Regions from separate parts of the Shewanella oneidensis MR-1 genome, predicted to be linked through region 1. Evidence: predicted binding sites of a transcription regulator. Region 1 holds the regulator's gene; the other holds the start of a gene.

Region 1 (8,158 bases):
TACTAAAGGTGCTGGCCGGATTGCAGAGGTGAGTGCTCGCTTTACCTTAGATGCGATGCCCGGTAAGCAAATGGCGATTGATGCTGACTTAAATGCGGGCATTATCAATCAAGACCAAGCCAGAACAAGACGTGCTGAAGTAACCCGCGAAGCTGATTTCTACGGGGCGATGGACGGTGCATCTAAGTTCGTTAAGGGTGATGCGATTGCCGGTATTATGATTTTAGTGATCAACATACTCGGTGGGTTTATTATCGGGATTGTGCAACATGGTTTGACATTTGCTCAAGCTGCTGAAATTTATACTCTCTTAACCATAGGTGATGGTTTAGTTGCTCAAATTCCAGGTTTATTGCTCTCAATTGCTGCGGCATTAATGGTGACTCGCCAAAATGAATCTGGTGATATGGGTCAGATGTTAATGAGTCAGATGTTTGACAGTCATAAATCCTTAGGGATTGCTGCTGGCGTATTGTTTGTCATGGGCATAGTGCCCGGTATGCCACATATGGCGTTTTTAAGTTTTGCAGTCATGACCGGTGGTGCGGCTTATTTTGTGTTTAAACGCAATGAAGCTAAACGCGCTAAAGCCCTAGAACAAGTGAAAACAGGGCCGACTGAAAGAACAGAAAGAGAGCCGAAAGAACTCAGTTGGGACGATGTTCATCATGTTGACACTATTGGTTTGGAAGTGGGTTATCGTTTGATCCCATTAGTCGATAAAGGTCAAGGTGGGGAATTACTTAGTCGGATCAAAGGTGTACGTAAAAAACTGTCTCAGGAATTGGGTTTCTTGGTTCCTGCTGTACATATTCGTGACAATCTAGACCTTTCACCCAATGCCTACCGCATCTCCTTAATGGGCGTCGTCGTGGGGGAGGCGGACATTCGCCATGACTGCGAGCTCGCCATTAATCCTGGCCAAGTGTACGGTAAGTTAGATGGCATCGAGACTCGCGATCCCGCCTTTGGTCTCGAAGCCGTTTGGATTGCACCGGAGTTACGTGAGCATGCCCAAACCTTAGGTTATACCGTGGTGGATGCCGCGACGGTAGTGGCAACCCATATCAGTCAAATATTGACAAATAACGCTGCTAAACTGCTTGGTTACGAAGAAGCGCAACAACTTATGGATATGCTTGCGAAGCATTCACCCAAGCTGGTAGATGGCTTTATTCCTGATGTAATGCCGCTTGGAAATGTCGTAAAAGTGATGCAAAACCTATTAAATGAAGGAGTTTCTGTCAGAGACTTGCGTACCATAGTGCAAACTTTGTTAGAATACGGTACTAAGAGTAACGATACTGAAGTGTTAACGGCGGCTGTGCGTATTGCATTGAAGCGCATGATAGTTCAAGAGATCTCCGGTCCTGAGCTTGAAATCCCCGTCATAACTTTGGCGCCAGAGTTGGAACAGATGTTGCATCAATCAATGCAAGCAACCGGTGGCGACGGTCCAAATATCGAGCCAGGCCTTGCAGAACGTATGCAGCAATCCTTAGCGGATGCCGCTCAAAAGCAAGAGATGGTCGGACAGCCCGCCATTTTGCTAACGTCTGGTATGTTACGTGCGACCCTGTCTCGCTTTGTTAAATATACTATTCCTAATCTCAGAGTGATTTCTTACCAAGAAATCCCCGATGAAAAGCAAATACGCATTGTATCTGCCGTCGGCCAGTAGAGGACGCATAAGTGAAGATTAAACGTTTTTTTGCCAAAGATATGCGTGCTGCACTGGCTCAAGTGAAAGACACTCTCGGCTCAGATGCGGTGATTATGTCGAATAAAAAAGTTAATGGTGGCATTGAGATCGTTGCTGCGGTTGACTACGACGAACCTAAAGCTAAAGCGTCGGCTGCGGCTCCAACCTTTATGGATGTGAGCGATGACTTAGTTTCTCTTGGCGGTAAGGCTCCTATTCGCGCTGAAACTAAACTTAAACCATCGGCGCCTGCTGACTCATTACAAGCCTTGCTCGAGAAGCAACAAAATCGTTTAAACCAACAACTCACGCATCAACAACAAGATGCCGAGCTTCCTGCTTGGGCAAAAGGATTACAGGCACCTGCTGCGGCTAAAGCTGAGCGCCGTGATATCGCTAATTCCTTCGATAAGAAACCGCAAACTTCGCAAAAGCAAAATGCGGATCTTGAAGCGATGCGTGATGAGTTAGCTTCCTTACGTAATCTGCTCACTCATCAGGTTTCTGCTTTGATGACTGAGCATAAAAAACGTATCGATCCTGTCGGTGCCATGCTCGAATCAAAACTACTGGAGGCGGAGTTTTCTCCAGCAGTAGCGAGTAAGTTAGCCGCATTAAGTCAGCACTATACGCCCGCCGAGTTAGTACGAGCCTTACCACAAAGCTTAGCCAATATGCTGGATAATCAAGGCGATGATATTGTTAAACAAGGCGGCGTTGTGGCGTTGGTTGGTCCAACTGGCGTGGGTAAAACCACCTCCTTGGCTAAACTAGCTGCACGATTTGCCGCCCATCATGGGGCTGACCAAGTGGCTTTGATTACCACTGACCATTATCGTATCGGTGCCTATGAGCAATTAGCAACGTATGGCAAAATTATGGGTTGCCCAGTTAAACAAGCCCATGATCTTGCAGAGTTAGAGCAAATTCTTTATCAGTTCAGAAATCGCAAGCTAGTATTGATAGATACCGCCGGTATGGGCCAACGAGATATGCGGCTTTACCAGCAACTTGATAATTTAACTGCAAATAGCAGAATACCTATCCGCAGTTATCTGGTACTGTCTGCGACTGGACAGCGCCGCGTGCTGCAGGATGCTGTAAATCACTTTAAACGCATTCCATTATCTGGTGTTGTACTCACCAAACTCGATGAATCCGTGTCATTAGCGGGCGCATTAAGTGTGTTGATCCAAAGTGGGTTGCCATTAAGTTATGTTACGGATGGGCAGCGAGTGCCCGAAGATATGAAAGTCGCTGATACTTTAATGCTCGCGGAGCAGGCATTAGCGGCCTTAGAAAACACAGAACAACAATCGTTACCAGACACAGCGTGGTCAGATAATATGACCTGTGCATTCGAGTAGAGTTATGACCCTGGATCAAGCAAGTGGTTTACGTATGATGAATCAACCCTATAACGAAAAAGTGAAAGTAATCGCGGTTACGGGTGGTAAAGGTGGCGTGGGTAAAACCAGCGTGTCCATCAATACTGCCGTAGCATTAGCCGAGAAGGGCAAGCGTGTCTTAGTACTTGATGCTGACCTTGGCTTAGCAAACGTCGATGTCATGTTAGGGATCCGTGCTGAGCGTAACCTTTCCCATGTACTGTCTGGCGATGCTGAATTAGATGACATTATTGTCCGCGGTCCTAAAGGTATTGGCATTGTGCCTGCGACATCCGGTACTCAAGGCATGGTGGAATTGAGCCCAGCACAACATGCTGGTTTAATTCGTGCTTTTAGCGAGATGCGTACCCAGTTTGACATTCTTATCGTGGATACTGCGGCAGGGATTTCGGACATGGTGCTCAGCTTTTCCCGTGCATCACAGGATGTACTCGTCGTCGTATGTGATGAACCAACGTCTATTACTGACGCCTATGCGTTAATCAAAATCCTTAGTCGTGAACACGGCGTCTTTCGCTTTAAAATTGTTGCAAATATGGTGCGTAGTTTGCGCGAAGGTATGGAATTGTTTGCTAAACTCAGTAAAGTGACCGACAGATTTCTGGATGTGGCACTTGAATTAGTGGCAACCATTCCATTTGACGAAAATTTGCGTAAATCGGTTCGTAAGCAAAAGTTAGTGGTTGAGGCTTACCCTAAGTCTCCTTCGGCCATTGCTTACCATGGTCTAGCGAATAAAATTATGAGTTGGCCAGTTCCACAGCAACCTGGTGGGCATTTGGAGTTTTTCGTTGAGCGTTTAGTTCATCGACCAGATTTTCAAGAGGAAAAAACGAGTGAATAAAGCCGCAGCGTATACTTGTTTAGACAATAAAACGTCAATCGTTGAACAGTATGCACCGTTGGTTAAAAGAATTGCACATCACTTGCTTGCCAGATTACCTGCCTCAGTGCAGTTAGATGACCTGCTACAGGCTGGGATGATGGGATTATTAGAAGCATCATCTAAGTTTGATGGCGGTAAAGGTGCAAAGTTTGAAACCTTCGCCGGCATAAGGATCCGTGGCGCCATGTTGGATGAAATCCGCCGTGGCGATTGGGTTCCTCGTTCTGTTCACCGTAATAATCGCCGAATTGCCCAAGCTATTGATGAGTTAGAGCAAGTGCTAGGTCGTGATGCGCGCGACACAGAAATTGCAGAAAAACTTGATATGACGCTCGATGAGTACCATCATATTCTTAACGATGTTTCTGTTGGTAAAATCATAGGGATAGAAGACTTAGGCGTATCAGAGGATATACTCACTACAAGCGATAATGTTAGCGATGGTACGTTTGAGGTATTGGCAGAAACCCAGTTTCATTCTGCACTTGTTGAGGCGATAAAAATATTGCCCGAAAGAGATGCGCTAGTGCTATCGTTATACTACGATGAAGCATTGAATTTAAAAGAAATTGGCGCCATTCTTGAAGTAAGCGAATCGCGAGTTAGCCAGATATTAAGTCAGGCAATGTTGCGACTCAAAGGCAAACTCAAGCAGTGGACATAAGTATAATTATTAATTGAGCACTGAATGTCAGCTCACCGGAGGAAACCTTGGACAAGAATATGAAGATTCTCATCGTTGATGACTTTTCGACAATGAGACGTATCATCAAGAACTTGTTGCGAGACTTGGGCTTTAACAATACCCAAGAAGCAGACGATGGCTCAACTGCCTTGCCAATGTTGCAAAAAGGCGATTTTGATTTTGTCGTAACAGATTGGAACATGCCAGGCATGCAGGGTATCGATTTGCTTAAGGCCATCAGGGCCGATGACTCTCTAAAGCATCTACCTGTATTAATGGTCACTGCTGAAGCAAAACGTGAACAAATTATCGCTGCCGCGCAAGCGGGGGTTAATGGGTATGTGGTTAAACCTTTTACAGCAGCAACATTGAAAGAGAAGTTAGATAAAATATTCGAACGACTCGCTTAAGCAGGGATGAGCTATGAAGTCACAAACATCAGGGCTCATCACGCTCGAGCATGCTCAGCGTTTAGTAGAACTATTAAGTGCAAATGAACACTCTCAAGCTGATGATTTATTTAGGGAATTAGCTGCTCCTCTCCAGAGGGAACTCTTTGATGAGGTGGGTAAACTGACTCGCCAATTGCACAGTGCATTAATGGATTTTCAAATCGATAATCGTTTAGTTGAGTTAGCGAATACAGAAATACCGGATGCTAAAGAGCGGCTAAGTTATGTAATTGACATGACTGAGCAGGCGGCAAATAAGACCATGGATGCCGTTGAGGAATGCTTGCCGTTAGCGAATGCATTAACCGCGAATATTCAACAAGTGATGCCATCGTGGGAAAAATTAATGCGTCGCGAAATTGCCCTAACTGACTTTAAGGTGCTTTGCCATAATGTTCAGCATTTGATGTCGCGCAGTGAATTGGACTCGAACCGATTACGCGAATTACTTAACCAAATATTGATGGCGCAAGATTTTCAAGACCTGACTGGACAAATGATCCGTCGGGTAATCGATCTAGTGATGGAAGTTGAAAGTAATCTGGTGTCTATGCTGACGGTGTTTGGTGAGCAGCCAATGATTGAGAGTCAGATTACTCAGAAAAATAATATTGAAGCTGAAGGGCCGATAATGAATGCCGAGCTTCGTCAAGATGTAGTAACAGGTCAAGACGAAGTGGATGATCTGCTATCGAGTCTGGGTTTCTAACTGGGAGTCAATTTGATGGCCTTTGATGTAGATGAAGAGATACTCCAGGACTTTTTAATTGAGGCGGGGGAAATATTAGAGTTGCTTCAAGAGCAGCTTGTTGCCCTTGAAAATAATCCTGATGATACTGACTTGCTAAATGCCATTTTTAGAGGGTTTCACACCGTCAAGGGCGGCGCGGGTTTCCTTAGTCTGACTCCCATGGTTGATGTCTGCCATGAGGCAGAAAACACATTCGATTTATTACGCACTGGTAAGCGCAGCGTCACAGCAGAGTTAATGGACATCATTCTTCAGGCTGTTGATGCGATTAATACCATGTTTGCTCAAACCCAGCAGGGAGAGCAACAAGATCCCGCGGATGCTGCATTACTCGCCAAATTAAAACTACTGAGCTCAGGTGAGCCACTGCCCTCCGAATTAGGGCAACGTGCGCCAGAGCCTGAACTTATTCCAGAGCCTGAACCCGTTATTGAAACCATCGTTGAAGTGGCCGTAGTTGAAGAGATGCCTGTTGAAACAGTCGACTCTGCAAGCTCAAGCATTGATGAAATTAATGACGCAGAATTTGAAGCTTTGCTTGATGCCCTGCATGGAAACGGAAAAGGTCCTGGCGTAGCGACTTCAAATGTCGCAGCCGCTTCCATCTCTAATGCCGTTAAACCTCCAGCCCAAGCAGCCACCTCGGGTGATGATATCACCGATGATGAGTTTGAAGCGCTACTCGATGAGCTTCATGGCTCTGGTAAATTTAGTGGCAAAGTGGAAGAATCCGTGCCAGCCAAGCTTAAGGCTGAAGTTGTTGCTGCGCCAGCGTCAGCAACAGTACCGACTGCAACGTCTGTGGATTCGGACGAAATTACCGACGATGAGTTTGAACGTTTACTCGACGAACTTCATGGCAAAGGAGGGACGCCAGTCAAAGCAGTAGCGAAAGCTGAAGCTGCGAAAACTGTTCCAACTCCTGTCGCAGCGACTGCGACGCCTGTTGCTCCTAAAGCGAGTGTCACTGCTGCAATACCTCCAACTGTCAAACCTAAGGCAGAAGTTGTCGTTGCTGAAAAAGCCCCCGTTAAAGCAGCGGCCGCCGCATCATCGACAAGCGTGCCTCAAGGTGAAACGACCGTTCGGGTAGACACCGCAAGACTTGACCAGATCATGAATATGGTGGGTGAGTTAGTATTAGTGCGTAACCGCTTGGTAAGTTTAGGTATAAGTCGTGATGACGAAGAAATGTCTAAAGCGCTTGCGAATCTTGATTTAGTCACTGCGGACTTACAAGGTGCAGTGATGAAAACTCGCATGCAGCCTATTAAGAAAGTCTTTGGTCGTTTTCCTCGTGTGGTACGTGATTTAGCCCGCACACTCAACAAAGAGATCGATTTAGTGCTGGTCGGGGAAGAAACTGACTTAGACAAGAACCTCGTTGAAGCTCTGGCAGATCCATTGGTCCACTTGGTGCGTAACTCTGTCGACCACGGTATTGAAATGCCTAATGACCGTGAGGCTTCTGGAAAACCTAGAACAGGCGTGATTACACTTTCAGCGAGCCAAGAAGGTGACCATATTCTGCTAAAAATCGAAGATGATGGTGCAGGTATGGATCCGGAAAAGTTAAAGCAAATTGCCATTAAACGCGGTGTGCTGGACGAAGATTCTGCTGCGCGTATGACAGACAATGAGGCTTATAATCTGATCTTTGCTCCAGGTTTTTCAACCAAGGTTGAAATTTCAGATATATCGGGTCGTGGTGTGGGGATGGACGTGGTTAAAACACGTATCACTCAACTCAACGGCACAGTACACATTGACTCGATGAAGGGTAAAGGCACCATACTTGAGATTAAAGTGCCGTTAACCTTGGCGATTATGCCAACGCTTATGGTTGACGTTGCTAAACAAGTCTTTGCCTTGCCATTATCTAGCGTTAACGAAATTTTCCACCTCGATCTCACTAAGACCAATATTGTTGACGGGCAGCTTACAGTGATTGTTCGCAACAAGGCCGTACCGCTTTTCTATCTAGAGCATTGGTTGCATCGAAATAAAACCAACTTTAAACATGGTGACAAAAAACATGGCCATGTTGTGATTGTGCAGTTAGGTATAATGCAGATTGGTTTTGTTGTGGATGCGCTTATTGGCCAAGAAGAAGTGGTGATTAAGCCGCTAGGGGCCCTGTTGCATGGCACGCCAGGTATGGCGGGGGCAACGATTACATCCGATGGTGGTATTGCGCTGATCTTGGATGTTCCTGGGCTATTAAAGCATTATGCGAAAAATAAAAGTTAGTTTCCAAGTTAAGGAATGGAATG
Region 2 (8,158 bases), 720 kb from region 1:
ACGCCAGGGCGATACCATGGGGCAGCGGGATATTCTTAAACGGTTAAGTGAATTGCAATACACCCGCAATGATATCGAGTTGCAGCGCGGCACGTTCCGCGTTCGCGGTGAAGTGATTGATATTTTCCCTGCCGATTCAGATCGCTACGCGATTCGAGTGGAGTTATTTGACGATGAGATTGAACGCTTAAGCGAGTTCGATCCGTTAACCGGGCAGATTGTAAAGCGTATCGCCCGCACCACAGTGTACCCTAAGACCCACTATGTGACGCCGCGGGAAAAAATCCTTGAAGCCACCGAGCTGATTAAACAAGAGCTGCGTGAGCGCAAGCAATATCTGCTCGACAATAATAAATTGATTGAAGCGCAGCGGATCCACGAGCGTGTGCAATATGACATTGAAATGATGGTGGAGCTAGGCTATTGCTCCGGCATTGAAAACTACTCCCGTTATTTATCAGGACGCGCCCCCGGCGAGGGGCCGCCAACGCTACTCGATTACTTACCCGCTGATGGTTTATTGGTGATCGACGAATCCCACGTTACCGTGCCACAAATTGGTGCCATGTATAAGGGTGACCGTTCCCGTAAAACGACCTTGGTGGAATATGGCTTTCGTTTGCCCTCGGCGCTGGATAACCGGCCGCTGAAGTTTGAAGAGTTTGAGCAGTTAATGCCGCAGACGATTTATGTGTCGGCGACGCCAAACTCCTATGAATTGGAGAAGAGTGGCGGCGAGATTGTTGAACAAGTTGTGCGGCCTACAGGATTGCTCGATCCTGAGCTTGAGGTGCGCCCCGTCGGTATTCAAGTGGACGATTTGCTCTCGGAAGTCGCTAAACGGGTTGCGGTAAACGAGCGGGTGTTAGTCACCACGTTAACTAAACGTATGTCGGAGGATTTAACTGAATACCTCGATGAACATGGTGTCAAAGTCCGCTACTTACACTCTGATATCGATACCGTAGAGCGGGTAGAGATCATTCGCGATTTGCGCCTCGGTAAGTTTGATGTGCTCGTCGGGATTAACTTGCTCCGCGAAGGCTTAGATATGCCAGAAGTCTCACTCGTCTGTATTTTGGATGCGGATAAGGAAGGCTTTTTACGCTCGGAACGTTCACTGATCCAAACCATTGGCCGTGCGGCGCGCAATGTGAATGGCAAGGTGATCCTCTATGCCGATCGCATCACCAACTCGATGGCAAAGGCGATAGGTGAAACCGAGCGCCGACGTGAGAAACAGCGTCTCTATAACCTTGAGCACGGTATAGTGCCTAAAGGGGTGGTGAAACGCATTACTGATGTGATGGATGTGGATGATGGCAGAGAGGCTGAAAAGGGTCATGGTCAAGCATCCCTTGGCAGAGTTGCTGAGCCTAAAGCGAAACGCTACCATGCTGATGCCGCGCAGCTTAGCCATGATATCGATAAGTTAGAAAAACAAATGCACGAGCATGCGCGTAACTTGGAGTTTGAACAGGCGGCGGCCTTGCGTGATGAGGTGAAACGCTTAAGGGAATTACTGATCAGCGCATAAATGAGTTTCTAGGGCGTGTTGACGTTTCAGGGTTATTTTTGCAGCAATTTGGCAGGCTTTTATGCAAGGCAAAGTCCGTGCAGTGTAGTTATTCTACATAAACGGACGATAACGCGGCAGAAAAGCCAGCCAAATGCTGCCCGAAGGGTTCGCCTGGCAAGCCCTTGCTCTTACTTTCTGTCATAAGAGCCGCTCGTCATTTGAGTAAACTACACATCATTCCTCGTTTCGCGAGCACGTGCTTGCCAGAACGAACAAAATCTAATCTCGAAACGTCAACACGCCCTAGTCTAAACAAGGCGTTAAGACTCGACTCTGTGGTGCTAAAGTTCTGCCACAAAGCTGTTCTACTGAATAAAAAGCCGCTAACACAATGTGTTTTGTGGCTTTTTATTAGATTAGATCATCAAAGAAGAATCAAGTATTTACGCTTTGGCTTTGGTTAGTATCAAGCGTTGGAATACAAAGAATAATAGCGCGCACACTAATCCGCAGATCAAACCAACTAAGTGCGCTTCGGTGGCGACCCGCGCACCGATCATTGCGGTTACATCGTCACTTGCGCCATAGAATTGTTCATGGCCAACTTTGATGATTACCCCGAGCAGTAGCAGATAACCCGAGCGCATTTTGCGGCGAATATCCTGCACTGCGCCATAGGCAAATAGGCCATGTAACATGCCGCTCAGCCCCACATAGCCTAATAATTGTGGATAGCCCAGATACAGACCAATGCCTTCAAACAGGCAAAGTAGGATAAAGAGTACGGTTAATCCCCTAGGCTGATAATGGAAGTGGTGCAAAAATAGCACTACCCATAATCCAGCGAGGTTCATCAGCAAATGCCAATGATTGGTATGTAGCAGGTTACCTGTGACTAGACGCCACCACTGTCCATCACCAATGTCGCTACGACGATAGGCAAGCAGAGTATCTATGCTTGGGGTAAAAAGTCCCGCTACATACAAGAGCGCGCAGAGCACACTGACGATAAACGCCAGCCAATAGGGGCCGAATTTATTTAACGTCAACAGTTTCACGCCTGTGGCTTACCTGTTTCAATTGCTTGTGTGAGCGAGGCCATCACTGCGGATTTGTTTTGCAGATAATCATCCAATCCACGTTGGCGAAGGTGGCAGGCAGGACAGTCACCACAACCATCACCCACAATGCCGTTATAACAGGTCAGAGTATGGTGGCGGACTAAGTCGAGCTGCTGATATTTATCTGCTAGCGCCCAAGTTTGGGCTTTGTTGAGCCACATTAGCGGGGTGATGATGTTAAGTTTTTTATCCATGCCTTGCACGAGTGCCGATTCCATCGCGCGGACAAAGTCGTGGCGACAGTCGGGATAACCGGAAAAATCGGTTTCACACACGCCCGTGATAATCGCCTCGGCCCCTAATTGATAGGCGTAAATGCCTGCTAGGGTTAAAAACAGAATATTACGGCCAGGGACAAAGGTATTGGGCAGGCCATTTTCCATCAACTCGTGGGAGACGGGGATCGCATCACGGGTGAGGGCAGAAATGGCTAATTCGTTGAGTAAACTCACATCCATCACTTTATGGCTGGTGATGTTTAAGCGTTGGGCGAGGGATTTCGCCACGTCAATTTCTTCACGGTGGCGCTGTCCATAATCGAAGGTGATCCCATGGACTTCATCATACTGTGTTAAGGCTTGAATAAGACAAGTTGTTGAGTCTTGCCCACCACTGAATACGACCACGACCTTTGAAACTGATGCTGACATAAGATCCACTTTAGAGTGACACAAAAATAGGGCGTAAGTGTAACTCAGGTGTTAGGGCTTGAAAACTCTTTGCTGGCGCGGCTATGCAGGCATTTATCTGTGTGGCTGCTTAAATGCAAGGCGGTAAAAACTTGCAGCTACCGTTAAAATCCTCTATAACTGCCGCCCCAGAAAAATGGAACGCTAGCATGAATTACCCAGTCAACGAAGTCTTTGAAACCATTCAAGGTGAAGGTGTCTTTACCGGAGTACCCGCCATTTTTGTGCGTTTACAGGGCTGCCCTGTAGGCTGTGCTTGGTGTGATACCAAACAGACTTGGGACTTGCTTGAGACGAATAAAGTCTCACCAGAGCAAGTGATCACCGTTGACGGCACTGTGGGGCGTTGGGCAAATCACACCGCGCAGAGTCTAATCGAGGCATTCCATGCGAAGGGATACACTGCGCGCCATGTGGTGATCACTGGGGGTGAGCCTTGCATGTACGATCTGCATGAATTAACCCACATGCTCCATCGCGCCGGCTTTGCCACTCAAATTGAAACTAGCGGGACCTTTGAGGTGAAATGCGATAAAGATACTTGGGTCACTGTTTCACCCAAGGTGAATATGAAAGGCGGTTATCCGGTGTTAGCGCAGGCCTTGAACCGTGCCAATGAAATTAAACATCCGATTGCGACTCAAAATCATATCGATGAACTTGATGAATTACTTAGCGATATTGATGTATCAGCCAAAACCATCTGTTTACAGCCTATTAGCCAAAAACCAAGGGCGACCGAATTAGCAATGAAGGTGTGTATTGCCCGTAACTGGCGTTTATCGATTCAGACCCATAAGTATCTGAATATCGATTAATGTGTACTTAGCTCAACGCAGAAATATTTCTTACTTAGCTCAACGCAGAAATATTTCTTAGCGCTCCAAATGGGGCGTTTTTTATCAGCAAAATCTACAGGTTAGAGATATAGATTTGAGCGATGAATAATAAGTTTGAATAAGCTGGTGTGCTAGAAAGAAAATTTGGGCAATAACGAGAGATAAAGTTTGATATGAGAAAGAAGTGGTGGAGGGAGAAGGATTCGAACCTTCGAAGGCGGAGCCGTCAGATTTACAGTCTGATCCCTTTGGCCACTCGGGAACCCCTCCACATATTTTCTTTTGACGGTTAAGTGGCAACTAAACGTCATCTTAAATCTTGGCCTGATTTAAGGGTAAAGCAAGTTACAGCAAACTAACACTCTTTGAACCACAGTCAGATAAAAGTGGTGGAGGGAGAAGGATTCGAACCTTCGAAGGCGGAGCCGTCAGATTTACAGTCTGATCCCTTTGGCCACTCGGGAACCCCTCCACAAGTATCTTTTATAGCATCGCTAATTGTTAGTGCAAATGGTGGAGGGAGAAGGATTCGAACCTTCGAAGGCGGAGCCGTCAGATTTACAGTCTGATCCCTTTGGCCACTCGGGAACCCCTCCTCAATTGCGGCCGCCATAGTAGTCAGAAACCTTAGGCATGTAAAGTCTAAATATGAAAATTTTCCTAAAGTTCTTGTTCAACTGGTCGATTAACTAACAACGAGTTGTTTTAACGATGTTTTTTTATGCAAATCGATGTTCCTTTAATCAATGAAGCCCAAATTGGCACCCGCTTAAATGCGGCAATCGAACACAACAGGCGAGGTGAGTTTGCCCTGTTGCTATCGTTATTGTCTGCTGATGCGAGGGACATGGCGCAGTTTCAATGGCAAAAAGAACTCGATGCGGCCGAAAAATTACAACGTCAGTTTGAATTACCACCAAAACAAACGTTAGTGGCGGATTTATCCTCCGACAATCATATTACCGATAATAGTGCTGTGTTTATGCAGCAAGGGGCGAGAGCATTTCAACTGCAACAGGCATTGCGCCCTGAAGCGTTAGTGATCCGAGGTAATGAGCCCATTGCCATGGCCGAAGCTTTAAGTAATTGTGAGTTAACGACTCGCTTGCGGCAGCGAGGACAATTGCCGTCCCCTCAAGTTGAAATCATGCACTTTGCCGATCAACTGGCTATCCAGCGTCATTTGGTACCACGCCTAGCCAGTGCTTAATGGCCTAGACTGAATCTTATCAAGGGGATTGATTTAGGATAATAAGCGTGAGCAATACCTGAGTCTCTTTCATCATAATTCCCTATAATTAGCCGTTAGTGATATTAATGTTGAGTCGCTTATGTTGAGTTTTTAACATGAGTTCATTAAAGAGGATAACCCTATGAAAGGTATCATTGCAGGACAAACCCCCACAGTAAATGACACTTGTACCGATTGCGGCAGCTTTGTGGATATCGGTGCTGTGATTGATGAACAAGATACTGCGCTTGAAATGCAGTTTACTGGGGCCGAAGCAAAAAATGAGGCCGCAAAGATGGTTGAGCGTGCCCAGACACGTTTTCGCCACACGCAAGCGAGCGTTGCTCCGGGTGAAACGGGTGTGACGCTCAAACTGGTATTTGATGTCAGTGTCGAAAAAATGATTTTCCAGTTAGAGAATGGTCTATAGCAAAAAACCTGTGATACAAGTCGAGGTTAATTTGTAATAAAGTGTGGCCGATGTTGCTGTTTTGAATATAGATAGTGTAATCTGCGTCAACAAAAATAATGATAAATCGACTCCATTAACACAGCTCTTTTTGGTGTTAGTTGCAGCAGAATCGTTTTACCCAACACGACGTTTTGTAGGGATCAGAGTGAAGCGACGTCAGCATCAGCACTTATTAGAGTCTTTAGTCCATTCTACGGCAAAGCAACAGGGTGATTTCACTAAGACGGCAGAGTTAGCGACAGAGCTACTCTGTCAGAATTTAGCGGTTTCTTTGGTGTCAATATGGATTTTTTCTGCCGATCAAGGCACGCAATCTCTTGTTGCTCAATTTGGCTCCATGGCGTTGCAGGACACGTATCGTCCCAGTCTGCTGCATACGGTGCCACGTTATTTAAATGAACTCAAAAATTATCGCCATATTGATGCAGGCAATACCCTTATCGACCCGCGATTGACCGAATTAGTCGATAGTTATTTTATTCCACGCCAAATTTTATCCAGTCTTGATGTCGGCATTCGCATCAATGGTCATCTTGAGGGCGTGCTCTGTATTGAACGGGCGCAGGTCACTCATCATTGGCACGATAGTGAAATTCATCTTGCTTGCCAAATGGCCGATCAATTAGCCCTCACCCTCGCCACAAAACATGCTTACGATAAAGAAGAGCGCCTTAGTCTTTTCCGTTGTGCCATAGAACAATCTCGCCAGATGAGTATGCTGATTAACTTGCACACTGAAAAAGTGGAATATGTTAATCAAGCCCATGAGGATATTACTGGGATTGCGCGGGATAAGAGTATAGGCACTAATTTACGCGATTTAACTTTTTTCAGGCAGCACAATGCGTTAGCTGAGCAGACCTTAGCAAAAATTTTCAGAGGGGATCAAGCAAAGGGTGAAGTGCAATTTAGTCGTACAGATGGCAGTCGTTACTGGCTGAAATACATCGTGAGCCAATTTATCACCGATAGAGGCAATCATTACGCTTTAGTGTCGGGTGAAGAAAACTCCGATGAGCATAACTACAAAGCGGAGCTGGAGCGGTTGGCGTGGCGTTGTGGTTTGACAGGGCTTAACAATCGCAGTCACTTTAATCGCGTGCTCGAGCGAACAACCCATGGATTACTCTTGTTGGTCGATTTGGTCGCCTTTAAGCGTTTTAATGATACTTATGGCCATGAAAATGGCGATAGCCTGTTGATTGAGGTCGGTCGGCGCTTAAAACATTTTTCAGAAATTAACAAAGCGACTGAAATCGCCCGCGTTGGTAGTGATGAATTTGCCGTGTTACTCACCGACGATAATGCGGTTTATGATCTCGACTATTTCAGTACCCGCTTATATCAGCATTTAGCTATGCCGATATTAATTGGCCGTGAGCAAGTCGAACCTAAGCCCGCGCTGGCCGTGGTTGATATTGCCTCCGTGGCGAATCTATTTGCGCCACTGACCTGCGCCGATATCGCAGTGCAATACGCAAAGAAGAAAAAAGGTACAGCAATTCAAGTCTTTAACAGTACATTGCTGAGTGCATTTAAGGAAGACGCGCAAATTGAGCGCGATTTACATAGTGCCATTCGTGGTCGCCAGTTTGAACTTTATTATCAACCCTTAAGGGACCTTGAGCAGCAAACCTATATCGGCGCCGAAGCCTTGATCCGCTGGCATCATCCCAAGAAAGGTGTGCTGTATCCCGGCGCATTTATCGATATTGCCGAACAGTCAGGCATGATTAACGCGATAGGCAGTTGGGTGTTAGAGGCGGCGTGTCGGCAATTGAATATTTGGCAGCATCATAATGCCGATCTTAGCATGCACGTTAACGTGTCAGCGCGGCAGTTTTTTAGTGGTAATCTGTATGAGCAAGTGTGGCAGCTTTTGACCCGTTATCGTTTAAAGCCCAAAACCTTAATTTTGGAAATCACTGAGACGGAACTGATGGGGGATATTCGCCATGCCACCTTATTGTGTCAGGAGTTAGCAGAACTGGGGGTTGGCTTAGCTATCGACGATTTCGGCACGGGTTACAGCTCGATGCGTTACCTTAAACAGTTCCCCATCAGCAAGTTAAAAATCGATCGCTCGTTTATCTCTGATTTGACCATTAGCCGCGAAAGTCAGGAAATTGTGTCAGCCATTATTGCGATGGCCAATGCGCTCAATATTTCCTTGACGGCCGAAGGGGTTGAAACCGCTGAACAGGAGGCATTTTTAGCCAAGAGTTTGTGTCATCAAGCGCAGGGATTTTTATACAGCCCAGCCCTGCGAGAACCCGAGTTTGCACAG

What was found. The regulator FliA, encoded in region 1, starts transcription of late flagellar genes. The targets are predictions, from matches to a motif close to CTAAAGNTNNNNNNNNNNNNGCCGATA.
Region 2: a site for FliA is predicted at 4,829-4,855, ahead of SO_RS11475 (VC2046/SO_2500 family protein). Genes of this name have one in related genera too.

Annotation. Positions count from the first base shown of each region.
Region 1 is NC_004347.2:3,346,664-3,354,821, reverse strand. Features, by position in the region: gene flhA (flagellar biosynthesis protein FlhA) at 1-1,681, shown strand, start outside; gene flhF (flagellar biosynthesis GTPase FlhF) at 1,693-3,069, shown strand; gene SO_RS14980 (MinD/ParA family protein) at 3,074-3,955, shown strand; gene SO_RS14975 (RNA polymerase sigma factor FliA) at 3,948-4,661, shown strand; gene cheY (chemotaxis response regulator CheY) at 4,709-5,092, shown strand; gene SO_RS14965 (protein phosphatase CheZ) at 5,106-5,843, shown strand; gene SO_RS14960 (chemotaxis protein CheA) at 5,859-8,135, shown strand; gene SO_RS14955 (protein-glutamate methylesterase/protein-glutamine glutaminase) at 8,156-8,158, shown strand, end outside.
Region 2 is NC_004347.2:2,623,098-2,631,255, reverse strand. Features, by position in the region: gene uvrB (excinuclease ABC subunit UvrB) at 1-1,537, shown strand, start outside; gene rrtA (rhombosortase) at 1,963-2,577, opposite strand; gene queC (7-cyano-7-deazaguanine synthase QueC) at 2,574-3,290, opposite strand; gene queE (7-carboxy-7-deazaguanine synthase QueE) at 3,479-4,147, shown strand; tRNA gene SO_RS11490 (tRNA-Tyr) at 4,354-4,438, opposite strand; tRNA gene SO_RS11485 (tRNA-Tyr) at 4,556-4,640, opposite strand; tRNA gene SO_RS11480 (tRNA-Tyr) at 4,680-4,764, opposite strand; gene SO_RS11475 (VC2046/SO_2500 family protein) at 4,890-5,378, shown strand; gene SO_RS11470 (DUF406 family protein) at 5,542-5,829, shown strand; gene SO_RS11465 (putative bifunctional diguanylate cyclase/phosphodiesterase) at 6,017-8,158, shown strand, end outside.